DNA from 2 places in the Bacillus sp. JJ1562 genome. Region 1 is predicted to be linked to the other one. Evidence: predicted binding sites of a transcription regulator. Region 1 holds the regulator's gene; the other holds the start of a gene.
What was found. Region 1 encodes Rex, which represses fermentation and respiration genes when NADH is low (regulators of the CRP and FNR family bind a similar motif). Its sites were predicted from a motif close to TTGTGAAATATTTCACAA; they were not measured.
Positions count from the first base shown of each region.

Region 1 (8,018 bases):
ATTCACAATGTTACAGTATTACTTTTGATAGTTATGGGTATTATGGGGAAAATCTTGAAAAAGTATTGAGTGCAACATTTGATTTTTCATATTTTATCAACTCAAACAGCATAGAAATAACAGCCGGTGCTCCTACCCCTGTACCAATATATGAAGACATTATTAATTCCATACAAAGTAAAAATTTACGATCATGTACAACTGCTGATTTTAATAAAAATAAAACCACGGTAGATTGCAGTTCAAATTTGGATCCTACGAAAATTCCAGATACGAATGGAATCTCTAATTCTTCTATTGTTTTTAATAAAGGAGTGAATCTTGACCACTTGTCGCATGCAGTTTCACATTCTAAACTAATTATCCATAGTTTAGACGTAAATAACCCGACTAGAATCGGCAAGTTTAATCCTAATGGATTTATTAATTCATCAATTGTGATTATCGGTAATGCCAAACTATATGATCAAATTATGAAACCTGTGAACTCAAGTATTTATATTACGGGGGATGCAGATTTAACGGGTTTCATATTAAAAAATGCTGATTCCCTCACTAAAGTATGTGTAAAGGGAACAATAACACCAGCTAGCATGAGAAATATTCCAGGAGTTTATTCAAATGAATACAATTCTACAACATATCAGGATAAGTGTATGAGGAAATCAGAGACAGTCGGAAATAATTCACTTACAGTAAAAGGTGAAATTATTAGTCCTAGCATAGATGAAAAATCCTATGTCACTTATTAGTCATAAAACAAAAATGCAAAAAAGTAGTCCATAAGGGCTATTTTTTTGTTGATAAATAATCCACAGACTCAATAAATTTGTGGAAAACTAATAAAAAGTACTGAAATAACTAATGTGAATTTGTGGACACTATTTGTGGATAACTCTGTTGATAAATGTTGATAATGTGGATAAGTTAGTGTATAACTCGAAAAAATGTGGAAAATGCTACAAATAATCCCCATCTAAACTTGTTTTTAGATGGGGATAACTTGTTTTGTGGATAAGCGGAAAAGGTCTAACCACTTATTTCGTGGAGGGATTCCCATTCTTCCATTAGGGCTTCTAGCTTAGCTGATATTTTCTCATTTTCTTCATTAATACGTTGAACTTCTTCATGGTTTTGGTAGACTTCAGGGTCGCACAGAAGCTGTTCATTTTCTTCGGTTTTTTCCTCAAGAGAGGATATCTCAAGTTCAATTTCTTCAATTCTACGTTTTCGTTGGCGTTCTTGCTTCTTTAATTCCTTTTCTTGTTCATAGGATGTTTTTACTTGGACCACTTCTCGTTTATCAGTCTTTTTCTCCTGTGATTCAAGTCTAGCCAATTCTTCCATTTCGAATTTTTTCTCAAGGTAGTAGTCATAATCACCAAGGTATTCTGTCAGTCCAGCTGGGGATAACTCAAATACTTTCGTTGCGATACGGTTAATAAAGTATCGGTCATGGGATACAAAAAGGATTGTCCCAGGGTAATCAATTAAAGCATTTTCAAGTACTTCCTTACTATCAAGGTCTAAGTGGTTCGTTGGCTCGTCAAGAATGAGGAAGTTCGATTTCTCCATCATAAGCTTTGCAAGAGCAAGCCTCGCTTTTTCTCCACCACTTAAGGTTGAGACGATTTTTAACACATCATCCCCTGAAAATAGGAAGTTCCCAAGAACAGTGCGGATTTCTTTTTCAGGTTTAAGCGAATATTCATCCCATAATTCATTTAACACTCTTTTATTCGAGGTGAGGTTTGCTTGTTGTTGGTCATAGTAGCCAATCGTGACATGAGAACCGAAACGAATTGTTCCATCCACATGGTCAAGCTTATCGATAATTGCTTTTAATAGGGTTGACTTCCCAATCCCATTTGGGCCCACTAATGCAATACTGTCTTCACGATAAATATTAAAATTGATATTTTTGATAATTGGTTTTTCTTTTACATAGGAAACGGAGATGTCTTTTGCGCTCAGTACATCATTTCCACTTTGTCTTTCAATTTCAAAACGGAAGGAAGCTGATTTTTCATCACCTAATGGCCTGTCCATCAGCTCCATTCGGTCAAGCTGTTTTCGTCTACTTTGAGCACGTTTCGTTGTTGAAGCTCTGACTAAGTTTTTCGCGATGAAGTCTTTTAGTTTTTCAACTTCTTCCTGTTGTTTTTCGTACTTTTTCAAATCAAGCTCATAGTTTTCTGCCTTTAATTTTAAATAGTTGCTGTAGTTCCCAACAAATTTGGAGCTAGTGTGTCTTGAAATCTCATAGACCTGATTGACGACTTTGTCTAGGAAGTATCGGTCATGTGAAACAATTAAGAGTGCACCAGGATAGCCCTGGAGATATTGTTCAAGCCAAGTAAGCGTGCTAATATCGAGGTGGTTTGTCGGCTCGTCCAGAATCAATAAATCAGGCTTTGTTAGTAATAGTTTACAAAGGGCAAGGCGTGTCTTTTGACCACCGCTTAGGCTAGATATTTTGGTTTCGTAGAATTCTTCTGTAAAATTAAAGCCATGTAGAAGGGAGCGAATATCGGCTTCATATTGATAGCCACCTTTTTCCTTAAAATCGACCTGAAGCTGGTCGTATTCTTCGAGCAGTTTTTGATAATCAGCGGTATTTTCAAAAACAGAAGGGTCTCCCATTTTTACTTCAAGGTTTCTTAAGTCTTTTTCAAGCTTTTGTAATGGTGCGAAGACGGTCAGCATTTCTTGCCAAATGGTAAGATTTGATTCAAGTCCCGTGTCCTGTGCGAGGTAATCGATTGTGACGCTTTTTGGCTTAATGATTTCACCGCCATCATGGGACATCTGACCTGCAATAATTTTTAATAGGGTTGATTTTCCGGCACCATTTCGGCCAACTATGGCAATTCGGTCACGCGTTTGTACTTCTAGTTTTATATTCGATAAAATAAGATCAGCAGCAAAATACTTTTTGAGCTGATTTACTTGTAGTAAAATCATTGTTTCTCACCTCTTGTTTCTAACAACAGTGTATCTTATATTATCTAAATAGAGCAACTGCAATGATAATGTTCACAGATGTTTAAAAGACAGATGTGGTAAAATAGTGTATAGTTTATGGGAGGGTTCGATATATGACATCATTTACCCATTTTAATGAGCAGGGTCGAGCGAAAATGGTCGATATTACAGAGAAATCTGATACTGTTCGTACAGCGATTGCAAAATCGAGTATTAATGTGAATAAATTGATTTATGAGCAAATAATAAATAATGAAGTTAGCAAGGGGGATGTTCTTGCTGTTTCTCAGGTTGCAGGTATTATGGCAGCTAAAAAGACATCAGAGCTAATCCCGATGTGCCATCCGTTGGCATTGAAGGGCGTCGATATTCGTTTTAGTTGGACGACCCAAGATGAATATATTTTGCATATTACCGTATCGGTTAAAACAAAGGGTAGTACCGGTGTCGAGATGGAAGCCCTTACGGCTGCATCTGTTTGTGCGCTAACTGTATATGATATGTGTAAAGCGGTTGATAAAGGCATGGTGATTGGGCCAACCTATTTAGCCGAAAAAACAGGTGGAAAGAACGGAGATTTTAAAAGGCAAGTAGCGGGGGAATAGACATGAATCTTGAACAATCAAAAATACCACAAGCAACTGCCAAAAGGCTGCCACTTTATTATCGGTTTTTGAAAAACTTGCATGCCTCGGGAAAGCAGAGGGTATCATCTGCAGAACTGAGTGATGCAGTAAAGGTTGATTCAGCCACGATTAGGCGCGATTTTTCCTATTTTGGTGCATTAGGAAAAAAAGGGTATGGATATAATGTCAATTATTTATTATCCTTTTTTAGTAAGACCCTTGATCAGGATGAGTTGACGAAGGTTACGTTAATCGGTGTTGGTAACTTAGGTACTGCATTTTTACATTATAATTTTTCAAAAAATAATAATACAAAAATTGAGCTTGCGTTTGATGTGGATTATAATAAAGTAGGAAGTAGTATAGGTGGAGTAAAGGTGTGCCATTTAGATGATCTTGAAAAAGAATTGCCTGATGATGTCACGGTTGCTATTTTAACAGTGCCGGTTGGCGCAGCACAGTCGATTACTGATCGCCTTGTGAATAAAGGAATCAAAGGTATCCTTAATTTTACACCAGCTAGAATCAATGTGCCTGAACATATTCGAGTCCATCATATTGATCTGGCTGTTGAATTACAAGCACTAGTTTACTTTTTAAAGCATTATTCAATTGAAGAATAGAAATACATTTTAAAATTATTGGGAGGTGCACACAGTGGGAAATCTTGGATTTGGTAGTATCCTATTGATTGTATTTGCTGCATTATTAATCTTTGGACCTAAGAAGTTACCTCAATTAGGAAAAGCTGCAGGTAATACATTGCGTGAATTCAAAAACGCAACAAAAGGCTTAGCAGATGATGACGATGATGATGTTAAAAAGAACGAAACTAATGATGTGAAGTAACGATAGGATGGGTCATATGAACGAAAGAGAAATGTCCGTCTATGATCATATTGGTGAGTTACGAAAACGACTGATTTATATAGTCGTTTTCTTCTTCATTGTTGCATTAGGAAGCTTTTTTCTTGCCGAACCGCTAATTCTTTATTTGCAAAATGCCAAGGAAGCCAAAGAGCTGACAATGAATGCTTTCCGTATGACAGATCCAATTAAAATTTACATGCAATTTGCCTTTATTATTGCACTTGTTATTTCTTCTCCTTTTTTACTGTACCAGCTTTGGGCATTCATTAGTCCAGGCTTGTATGAGAAGGAAAGAAAGGTAACTCTAAGTTATATTCCGCTTTCAGTAGGATTGTTTTTAGTAGGGGTGTCGTTTTCCTATTTTATTTTATTCCCATTTGTTGTGAATTTTATGACGCGGTTAGCGGATCGCCTTGATATTAATCAGGTAATCGGGATTAATGAGTATTTTCAATTCTTGTTGCAGCTGACTTTACCGTTTGGCTTTTTATTTCAGCTGCCGGTTGTTGTAATGTTCCTAACAAGACTCGGAATCGTCACACCGATGTTCTTATCGAAAATACGAAAATATGCATATTTTGTGCTTCTAGTAATTGGAGGTTTAATCACACCTCCTGAGATAATCTCTCATTTAATGGTCACCGTGCCGTTATTCGGATTATATGAAATCAGTATTCTCGTATCAAGAAGTGCCTACAGGAAGGTGCTTAAAGCGGAAATGATGGCAGCAAATTCGAATTCGATGGAATAAAGAAAAGTGCAGAGAATAGAAAAAATAACCTCCGTTCAGAGGTTATTTTTTTGCGTTTGTGACTTTTTTTATTTTAAAGTGTAGGGCAAACATTCGGATTGCCACACCAAAGTCGAAGGTTGCGACAAGTGCTAGAAGAATGGTGGAAAAGTTCCAGATTGTCTCCGTTGCACTACTGATCGCGATATAAGTAAATAAAGTTCCCATTAATACGTAAATGATGCCCATTGCAAAAGGTGAAGTTCTTCGCATAAATTAAAAGCCCCCAATAAATGACTGTTGTAGCTTCTCGGCTTGCTTCATAATCCTTTCTATATCATCTGCAAAAACCGTCTGCATCACTACAACAAAAGTATTCATCGCAACATGCGCAAAAATCGGTACGATAATTCGCTTTGTTTGTACATAGAGGAATGCAAAGGTAAAGCCCATTGCGGTATAAATAAGGATATGAGTGAAATCCATATGCACAACAGCAAAAATTAACGAACTAATTAAGCCCGAGATGAAAAAGTTAAATTTTTTATATAATGATCCAAAGATAATTTGGCGGAAAATAATCTCTTCAAGAATTGGACCAATAATCGAAACAACGATGACAAGTAATGGTAAAGATTTGACCAAGGACATGATTTCTTGGGTGTTTTCAGATCCAGCTTCAATTCCAAACAGATGAATTTCAATGTTTGCAGCAACTATCTGGGCTGTCATGGCCATTACTACACCTGCAATCGCCCATCCAATTGCCTCACCTTTTGAGGAACGTCTTAAGTTCTGATGTCTCTCCTTAATATCTTGCCTTAATAAAAATAATACAATCGGAAGTGCAGCAACAAAACTAATAACAGTCCATTGTGCAATAATTGTATTTGTAGCAGTGGCTGGATCTAGGTCATTTCCAACACCAAAATATAATAAAAGCGGGATACCTAAAACTCCAGAGAACTGCATGATGATATAAGTTAAAATGACATACCAATATCGAGCTTTCATGAAAATCTCCTTTTTATAGATGGAATAGTAATAAATATGAACCTGTCCACCCTTTGTATTGTAACATATATTCATACTTATCCATTAGTATAATGCAAAACCAAAATTTCATTGAAAGAACTTTAAATGTTGGTTTATTTTTCCTATTTGTAACATAGGATAGGTAGGGTGGACAAATTATTAACTTATTCCGTCAGAGTTTGAACTCCGACTGAATAAAGGTAAAGCCTTCGGCAGATGCCACGAATCTAAAAGGAAACTTTTCGAGCTTAAGTTCAAAGACTAAGAGCGCCACATCCTGTGGCAACGTCTTTGTAACCCACATCATGTGGGCCTGAAAAATCGGGCGCAAATACGCCAAGGGCGTATTTGATGGAAGAAATAGAATCTTTTTTCCAAATTCTATATCAAATTGCTTGCAAAATAGATAGAGATTATTTAATATAATAATTGTGTTAGCACTCAAGAGGTTTGAGTGCTAATAAGAAAAAAACTAATTATTTAAATTATTTGAGGAGGTCGTTTCACTTGTTAAAGCCATTAGGTGATCGCGTTGTTATTGAACTAGTTGAATCAGAGGAAAAAACTGCAAGCGGAATTGTATTACCGGATTCTGCAAAGGAAAAGCCTCAAGAAGGTAAAGTAGTGGCTGTAGGCACAGGCCGTGTACTAGACAGTGGTGAAAAAGTAGCTTTAGAGGTTGCGGTTGGTGATCGCATTATCTTCTCAAAATATGCTGGTACTGAAGTGAAATACGAAGGTGCTGAATACTTAATTTTACGTGAAAGCGACATTTTAGCTGTTATCGGTTAATAAGAAGCAGCATTTTATATCATAAGATTTATTAATTTTTTGAGGAGGGCTTTAGAATGGCAAAAGAAATTAAATTTAGTGAAGATGCTCGTCGCGCAATGCTACGTGGTGTTGATGCATTAGCTAATGCTGTAAAAGTAACATTAGGACCAAAAGGTCGTAACGTGGTTCTTGAGAAAAAATTTGGTTCACCGCTTATCACTAATGACGGTGTAACAATTGCAAAAGAAATCGAACTAGAAGATGCATTCGAAAACATGGGTGCTAAGCTTGTTGCTGAAGTTGCTAGTAAAACAAACGATGTAGCTGGTGACGGTACTACTACTGCAACTGTTCTTGCTCAAGCGATGATTCGCGAAGGCTTAAAGAACGTTACTGCTGGTGCAAACCCAATGGTAGTTCGCAAAGGTATTGAAAAAGCTGTTGTTGTAGCTGTTGAAGAATTAAAAGCTATTTCACAACCAATTGAAGGTAAAGAGTCTATCGCACAAGTTGCTGCTATTTCTTCGGACGACAGTGAAGTTGGCCAACTGATCGCTGAAGCAATGGAGCGCGTTGGTAATGACGGTGTTATTACAATTGAAGAATCTAAAGGCTTCTCTACTGAACTAGAAGTAGTAGAAGGTATGCAATTTGACCGTGGATATGCTTCTCCATACATGGTAACTGATTCTGACAAAATGGAAGCAGTTCTTGAAAATCCATATGTGCTAATCACTGACAAAAAGATTTCTAGCATTCAAGAAATCCTACCAGTATTAGAGCAAGTTGTTCAACAAGGTAAGCCATTATTACTAATTGCTGAAGATGTTGAAGGTGAAGCTCTAGCAACTCTGGTTGTGAACAAACTTCGTGGTACATTCAATGCAGTTGCTGTTAAAGCTCCTGGATTCGGTGACCGTCGTAAAGCAATGCTAGAAGATATTGCAATCCTAACTGGTGGTCAAGTAATCACCGAAGATTTAGGCTTAGACCTTAAA
Region 1 is NZ_JBALOQ010000051.1:28,736-36,753, reverse strand. Features, by position in the region: gene V7097_RS22920 (hypothetical protein) at 1-752, shown strand, start outside; gene V7097_RS22915 (ABC-F family ATP-binding cassette domain-containing protein) at 1,030-2,964, opposite strand; gene moaC (cyclic pyranopterin monophosphate synthase MoaC) at 3,099-3,590, shown strand; gene V7097_RS22905 (redox-sensing transcriptional repressor Rex) at 3,593-4,234, shown strand; gene V7097_RS22900 (twin-arginine translocase TatA/TatE family subunit) at 4,269-4,460, shown strand; gene tatC (twin-arginine translocase subunit TatC) at 4,477-5,232, shown strand; gene V7097_RS22890 (YdiK family protein) at 5,275-5,484, opposite strand; gene V7097_RS22885 (CPBP family intramembrane glutamic endopeptidase) at 5,488-6,225, opposite strand; gene groES (co-chaperone GroES) at 6,754-7,038, shown strand; gene groL (chaperonin GroEL) at 7,095-8,018, shown strand, end outside.

Region 2 (8,018 bases), on a different contig from region 1:
CAAGTGTTATTGTAAGCAGTAAGCAAATGAGCGCACTACCAACAAATACAGTTAGAATATTCTTCTTCGCTTGCTTTTTCATCGTCATAAACATTTGGACGAGAAACAGCAAAATCCCAATCACAGCAAGTGAACCTGTAAAAATGGACAAAGTAGGTGAGAAGGAAAGGGTGATTCCAAAACCACCAAAACCAATTGCAGTTACCCAAAATTGTACAAACCCAAATCTTTCACTCCAAATAGGAGTTAAAAAGGCGACTGGCACAAGCTGGTACATCGCACCCATCGCAACCATTAAGGCCCATCCTAGTATCAATAAGTGGGCAGATGATAGGAGGGGAAAGGTTCGAAAATTCCCGTCAATCACCATATGTCCATTGAATAACAGGATCACTTGGGACGCGACTAAGGCAATAACACTAAAGATAATAAAGGAGAGCGGCAGCCTTATATCTGTTTCATTTGATAATTGAGGCATCATTAGCAAGCACTTCCTTATTTCGTAATCTCAATTTGAAAACCGCCATCAGAATGTGGTTCCGTTGTATGTTTGTAACCTAGTTCATCTAGCTGTTCATACAAAAACATTGGTCGGCGATCATTGATAATAGTTAAAGTGTCGCCCTTATTTAAATTTTCGAGAGCTTTCAAAGTCCTCATCATTGGTGTGGGGGGCTCAAGACCTCGATTATCTAATTTCATTAGTTGTCACCTCGTTTAGTAAAGGTGACCTTCCAATGTTTTTTCTCAATTTGCTCCGCTTCATTTGTAAATCCTTTAGCTTTTAATATTGGAAATAAAGGAGTCGGTTTAAAAGGTGCGTGTAAAATGAAGATATCTCCATCCTGTAAAGGTTTAACCGCCTCCATAATCTTTTGAAAAGGCTCGATTTTATTTTTAAGGTCTTCCCTAACATCCACTTCTACTACTTTTGAATCCATTTTTGATTTCCCCCTTATATAACGTTTATAATCTAATGATAATCATTTTCAATGAGAAACGTTGTGACGTGAATCACAAACACCAAAATATTTAAGCAAGATCAAGGACTAAGAACACCACTTCCTGTTGGCCTAGAAAATCTCATCATGGAGCTTCATATGATCCAATAGGTAATACCCATCGGGAGTCATGTCTACAATTTGTTTCTTTTTCAATACTGAAATCGTCCGACTTACAGATTCACGTGTTGTACCAATCATGTTGGCAAGCTCACGATTTGTGAATTGAGTTGTTAGCTTAAAGCGATTGCCGATCTTTTCTCCATTACTTCTGCATAAACGAAGTAAAAGCATAATAATTTGTTCTTGCGTATTTAATAGGATTTGTTCCTCCAGTCGTTTTTGAAGGTCGATGATTTTTTCGCCTAAAACTTTAAAAATTTTGATACAAAGCTCAGGATTCTTTAGTAATATTTCTTCAAATCGATCAATGGGTGTGTAGATAATATTTGAATCCTCGATTACTTCAGCATGTGCAGGATACCCACCTTTTCGGAAAAATCCAGCATGTGGAAACATTTCTCCTGCTTCGAGTACGGACACAATCTGTTCCTTTCCATGCATGTCAGATTTATAAATTTTTACTTTTCCAGATTGAATGAAAAAAACACGATCTAGTGGATCGTCTTGCATAAAGATGAACATTTTTTGTTTATATAATCGTGACTGTGAAATTTCAACAATTGGATCTAGTTCTTCCGGGGTTGTTTCTCGAAACAAGGGAACTCCTCTCAATTGTTCACGAATGGATGGTAGAGCCATTGTTCTCACTCCTTGTTCAAATTAATTACAATTAGGCATCCACATTAAGTGTAGCAATCCTTGTTTTTTAAACTGTGATTTTCATCATAGGTAGTGAGAAACAAAATCAATGTTCAAAAAATAGACAAAAAAAACTAGGAGAAATTCTCCTAGAATCAAATGCACCTTGGCGTATTTGTGCCCGATTTTTAGGCCCACAGGAAGTGGAGTACTTAGTCTTTAATCTTACTGATCGAAAAATTTCCTTTGAAAAATCGTGGCATCCGCCGGAGGCTGTAACTTTATTCAGTCAAGGGGTGAATAAAGTTAGTCAACTTGCTTTTTTTCCGCACAATCAAAGCAAAGTATTCCTTTTTTATCATCTAATACAACACCATTAATAAATCCAACCAAACAATAAATTTCTTTCTCACATTCTTTACATGTATCTACAAATTCCTTCATCTTTTCACCCCGATTACCCTTTTAAACTCCACAATCATGAGGTATAACAAGACTTTTACGTGGGATTTTAAATGTTACTCTAATTATCGCATATTTGTATAGGCATATGATAAAAAACATACGTACATAGTGATAAGTTTCACTACAATAACGGAAGAGACTCGATACAATGGACCCATAAAACAAAAGGAGGAATGATAATATGGTATTTGCAGCGAAAGTAAATGCACCAGATTACGCACCGAGGGAAAAGCACCCTACTATTTTTAGAACGTTTGATGGTTTACAGTCAGGTGAAATCATGGAGCTAACAAATGACCATGATCCACGACCACTCCAATACCAATTCATGATGGAACGCGGTGAAGAATTCACTTGGGAATACCTTGAAGAAGGTCCAGAAATTTGGCGCGTTGCAATCGGTAAAAAATAAAAACTAATCACAAATTCCGATATCTCTCAAGGTGTAGGCAAAGTCATTTAACGGCTTTGCCTACACCTTTTTTATGGATGAAAAAGTTTCGTTTGGAAGACCATTCCAATCGTGCTACTATGAAGAAAAAGTAAAAGGAAGTTTCATAATGTATAAATCAAAAATCGCAGGTGTTCTTCTGGCTGGTGGAGAATCAAGGAGATTTGGAAGCCCTAAAGCGTTTGCCGAACTTCATCAGAAGTACTTTTATGAATATGCAATCGAGGCATTGGAAGGGAATGTGGGCAAACTTCTTATTGTGAGTCATCCCGCATTAGTAGAGCAATTTCGAAACCAAACATCAGTGGAAGTTATTGAGGATTTACCCGAATTTAAAGGAAATGGACCGCTTGCAGGCATATTTTCAGCCATGCAAAAACAAGTTTCAGATTGGTATGTTGTCTTACCTTGTGACACTCCTTTCGTAACTGACGAACTTGTTAAACAGCTACTCACTTTTACAAATGAAGATATGGTCGATGCTGTCGTACCGATTATCAAAGGTAGACAGCAGCCCTTAATCGCTGTTTACCATAAAAGAGTTGCAAAGAAAATAGAACAATTGCTAATGAATCAACATTTTAAAATGAGCCAATTGTTGGACTCTTGCCACGTCAAATTCGTAACTAACCAAGATCTTCAGTTACAAGGCTTAGAATTCGAAAACATTAACAACCAAACTGAATATGAAAAAATAAAACCGGAGCCAGATTGAAGCCCACACGGTGTGAGTCACAAAGACGTTGCCACTCAGACGTGGCGTTCTTAGTCTTTGTTCCTTAAATCAGTCAATTGGCTTCTGTAGTAAAAAACACTCTATATACTCATAATTTTCTGAAAAGTACGATAAAATATTAATACCAGACATTTTGAAAAGGAGGGATTGTGTTTGAGGGTAGGCTTGATTTTAGGTATATTAACCTCTGGAATTCTATTAATCATTGGTTTGTCTACTCATCAATTTGAAACATATTCGGTTATTTCTGGGACACTTGGGATTATTTGTTTCTTGCTTGCAGGAATCGTATCAGATACCTTTATTAGTGGTGACAGGGCAAGAGCGAATTATTACACCGAAAGCAAACGAGACCGAAAAAAAAGAATCCGATATTCCTATTTATTTTTCCTCTTGGGAGCTCCAAACCTACTTGTAGCTGTAGTGTTAACACTCAATTACATTTGAAAATTCTTCAAAACATATTCCTTCAATTCACTTTTCATTTTGCTTTGTGTCTAGCTCCAGCACCTAGCCCCTCGAGGTCATAAGCCAATCCGTCAAGAAGGATAAAAGGCATCCTTCTCGCCGGCTTTTCTTATGCTTGTCGGGTCTGATCGAGGTGCTTGCGCTTTTCTTAATTTGTGAACAATTTCAAACACCTCCCTAATCTGTGATGTACCTCACATAATTCACTTATTTATAGTGTTAAAATGTGGACATTAACAAAGGAGGTTTGCCTCATGTTTGAAAGAGATTATAACAAAGACCCATTTATTGTGATTTGGGAGCTTACAAGAGCTTGCCAATTAAAATGTTTACATTGCCGTGCAGAAGCACAATATACGAGAGACCCTCGAGAACTTTCCTTTGAAGAAGGGAAAAGGCTAATCGACCAAATATATGAGATGAATAATCCAATGCTCGTGTTTACTGGCGGGGATCCATTAATGCGTCCTGACGTTTATGATATTGCTGATTATGCGATTAAAAAAGGTGTACGTGTTTCAATGACACCAAGTGCAACACCTAATGTTACAAAAGAAGCTATTGAAAAGGCTAAGGAAGTTGGCTTGGCGCGTTGGGCTTTTAGTTTAGATGGACCAAATGCAGAAATTCATGACCATTTCCGAGGTACAAAAGGTTCATTCGATTTAACGATGAGAGCTATCAAATATTTACATGAACTTGAAATTCCAGTGCAAATCAATACAGTAATATCGAGATATAATGTTCATGCCTTAGATGAAATGGCAAAATTGGTTGAGGACCTTGATTGTGTATTATGGAGCGTCTTTTTCCTTGTACCAACAGGTCGTGGTAAGGATACGGACATGATTTCCCCTGTTGAACATGAAAAAGTTTTCCGTTGGTTATATGATTTAAGTAAACATGTAAAATTCGATATTAAAACAACAGCAGCACAGCATTATCGTCGAGTCGTCATCCAATCCAAACTGCGTGAAACAAAGGATATTGATAAACAAATTCGCTACGAAGATGCACTTATGAAGGGGAAAACTGGTCAAATTGATGGACTAGGAAGGGCACCACAAGGTGTAAACGATGGTAACGGATTTGTCTTTATTTCTCATATTGGAGATGTGTATCCAAGTGGGTTGCTACCTGTTAAAGCAGGAAATGTACGTGAGACTCCATTAGCTGAAATTTATCGTGAATCACCAATATTCAAGGATTTGCGTAATCCGGACAAATATAAAGGAAAATGTGGAGTATGTGAATTCCGACATGTATGTGGTGGATCACGTTCTCGTGCATATGCGATGACAGGAGATTACATGGAGAGTGAACCATTCTGTATATATATCCCAGAAGCCCTTCGTAAAAAAGAAAAAACACTTAAATAACAGTAGAAAAGTGCAAGGCGCCTGCTTATCGGCGACAAGCACAAGAAAAGCGCTGACAGAAGGCGCTTTTTGCCTTCAGAAGCGATTGGCTTGTGACCTCGAGCCGATGGCGCCTGGAACTAGACAAATTTAAGACCCATGGGGTTTCCCGTGGGTCTTTGTAATGTGCCTGTATTATTCAATACTACAATACTTTGCTGGACAATCCTCACATTGTATTTCCATTTTAATATATGCTAAGTCGTGAATCGTAATATAGCCTTTGTAAACGGAGATTATCCCCTTAGCACGCAATTCATGCAGCATCCGATTTACACTTTCTCTTGTAGTTGCACAAAAATTAGCAAGCTCTTGATTTGTTAAATGCAAGTCTATAAGGATGCCATTATCTGTTTGAACACCATAACTATTGGTCATTCGAACCATGGTTGAATACAAAGCTCCTTTTTTACCTAATAAAACAAGATCTCTAAATTTTGTTTGTGTTTTTCGAAAATGGTCACTCATCCATTTCATAAATTCAAATGCTAAGCTCGTATTTTCAAAGAGTTTTCTCTCTAAATCGTCCTTTTGAATCACAGCAATTTCGCAATCCTCTAAAATTAGACAATCAAATAAATACTTTGGCTGATCGGTGAATAATGTCAGCTCCCCAACGATTTCATTTTGGCTACAAATTCGAAGGGATAATTCACTGCCATCAGAAGTTCCTTTGCTCACCCTTACACGGCCGGAAAGAATGAGGTACAGCTCAGATGCCTTCATACCTTCCCGGAATAAATAGGTTCCTTTTTCCATTTGCATGACGTGATTAGCTGATTTCAAAAGCTCTGTTAATTCATTTGAAATGATTGATTTTTGTAATGTCAATTGACTCATAGGTACCACCTTCCTAAGCAGGAATGCTATACTTGATTTTAAGAAAATAATATAATGTTAGTTACTCATGAGGTGTATAATAAATCACACATATTGTCATAATGCTAGCTGAAGCTCTGTAATATAAGGATTATCCCCAATTATGAACAATTTTTAACAATTGAGAAAATGCCCGCATCAACCTATTTAATTAAATAAAAAACGAAAAAAGATGCATTCTTGACAAGAATGTGTCTTTTTTCATTTTCAGCCCATTTTGTGACAAACTTAACAGATTTAAGGATGCACAATATGTGAGAATTTTCCTGAATAGAGAATTTAGGAGGGGGTTCTTTTGTACCAAACAGCCGCTTGGTATCTTTCTATTATTTTAATGACCTTAATTACAGTTATTTTTATTACCATCGTACTAAAGACTAATAAAAGAAAAGAGTATGAGGCAATTCAGAAAAAATGGTACCGCTTTAGAACTATTTATTTCATTGTTTTACTTGTTGTATTTGGAACTGCAACGTATTTTACACTTCAAGATCTTCCATTTGAAAGACCAGTTTACGGACAGGAAGAAAATCCAGTTATTGTCGATGTAGAAGCTGTTCAATTTGGCTGGAATATGAGCCAAACTGAATTCAAAGTAGGCGTTCCAATCGAATTCGATATCACAAGCTCAGATGTTAACCATGGCTTTGGTATTTATGACAAAGATATGAATTTATTAGCACAAACCCAGGCAATGCCAGATTATACGAACACTGTTTTCTACACATTCTCGGAGCCTGGTACGTATCAAATTTTATGTATGGAATACTGTGGACTTGCTCACCATCTCATGATTGGTGAAATTGTCGTAACAAATTAAGGAGGGGGTTAACAATGTCTACTAATATTGCAATTGGAGGGACAAAAACTTTCCGAAACAGAACAATTGCTATGTATCTACTAACAGGTGGCCTTATTATTCTATCAATGATGGTATTTGGAGTCTTGATGCTTCTTGCACAAGGAAAAATGATTGATGTAGACCCTGGATTTTTTTATGAGATAATGACGGTCCACGGAACAGGCATGATTGGCGCCGCTGCATTAGCTGCAGCTGCTGTAATGTGGTACTTCCTCAGTAAATATGTTCAATTAAGCAAAACGATTCTGATTACTAATTTCATCACCTTCATCATCGGAGTCGTAATGGTGTTGGTAGGTATCTTTGTTTTTGACTTTGCGGGAGCTTGGACTTTTCTTTATCCACTACCAACTATCTCCGCTGGTGGATGGGCAGTAGGGGGAGCAGTGCTTTATTTAGGCGGTATGCTTATACTTGGTGTAGGATTTTTATTACTAAATTTAGATGTTGCTAGAGCGATTATTAAACAATATGGAAGCTTAGGCGGAGGTTTAGGGTGGTCAATTGTATTTGGAAAGGAAAAAGGCTATGGTCCTCCAGCGACTGTAGTGGCTAGTACAATGGTTGCAATTGTAAACACCACTGCATTAATTGCGGGAGCAACAATACTAATTATGAACCTTATAAATCTATTTATTCCATCGATCACAATTGATCCAATGCTTGCAAAAAATCTAACATATGCTTTTGGTCACATCTTTGCGAACTCTATTATTTACATGGGGGTTATTGCAGTTTATGAGATATTAGCAGCCTATACTAATCGTCCATGGAAAGCTAATCGCCCATTCCTGATTGCATGGAACTTTTCAACACTATTTACGATTACGATTTATTCTCACCATTTGTTAATGGACTTTGCAATGCCAAAATGGATGATAATTATTGGACAAGTGCTTTCATATGCAAATGGATTACCAGTATTAGTTGTCACAGCTTATGGCGCGCTAATGATTGTGTATCGTTCAGGTATTAA
Region 2 is NZ_JBALOQ010000007.1:21,592-29,609, reverse strand. Features, by position in the region: gene V7097_RS04975 (hypothetical protein) at 1-481, opposite strand, end outside; gene V7097_RS04970 (DUF2249 domain-containing protein) at 496-702, opposite strand; gene V7097_RS04965 (DUF2249 domain-containing protein) at 702-941, opposite strand; gene V7097_RS04960 (Crp/Fnr family transcriptional regulator) at 1,074-1,763, opposite strand; gene V7097_RS04955 (hypothetical protein) at 2,070-2,207, opposite strand; gene V7097_RS04950 (DUF2249 domain-containing protein) at 2,410-2,640, shown strand; gene V7097_RS04945 (molybdenum cofactor guanylyltransferase) at 2,789-3,394, shown strand; gene V7097_RS04940 (DUF5316 domain-containing protein) at 3,569-3,862, shown strand; gene V7097_RS04935 (TIGR04053 family radical SAM/SPASM domain-containing protein) at 4,138-5,262, shown strand; gene V7097_RS04930 (Crp/Fnr family transcriptional regulator) at 5,437-6,141, opposite strand; gene V7097_RS04925 (cytochrome C oxidase subunit II) at 6,476-7,000, shown strand; gene V7097_RS04920 (cbb3-type cytochrome c oxidase subunit I) at 7,015-8,018, shown strand, end outside.
Region 2: a site for Rex is predicted at 2,335-2,352, ahead of V7097_RS04950 (DUF2249 domain-containing protein). Genes of this name have one in related genera too.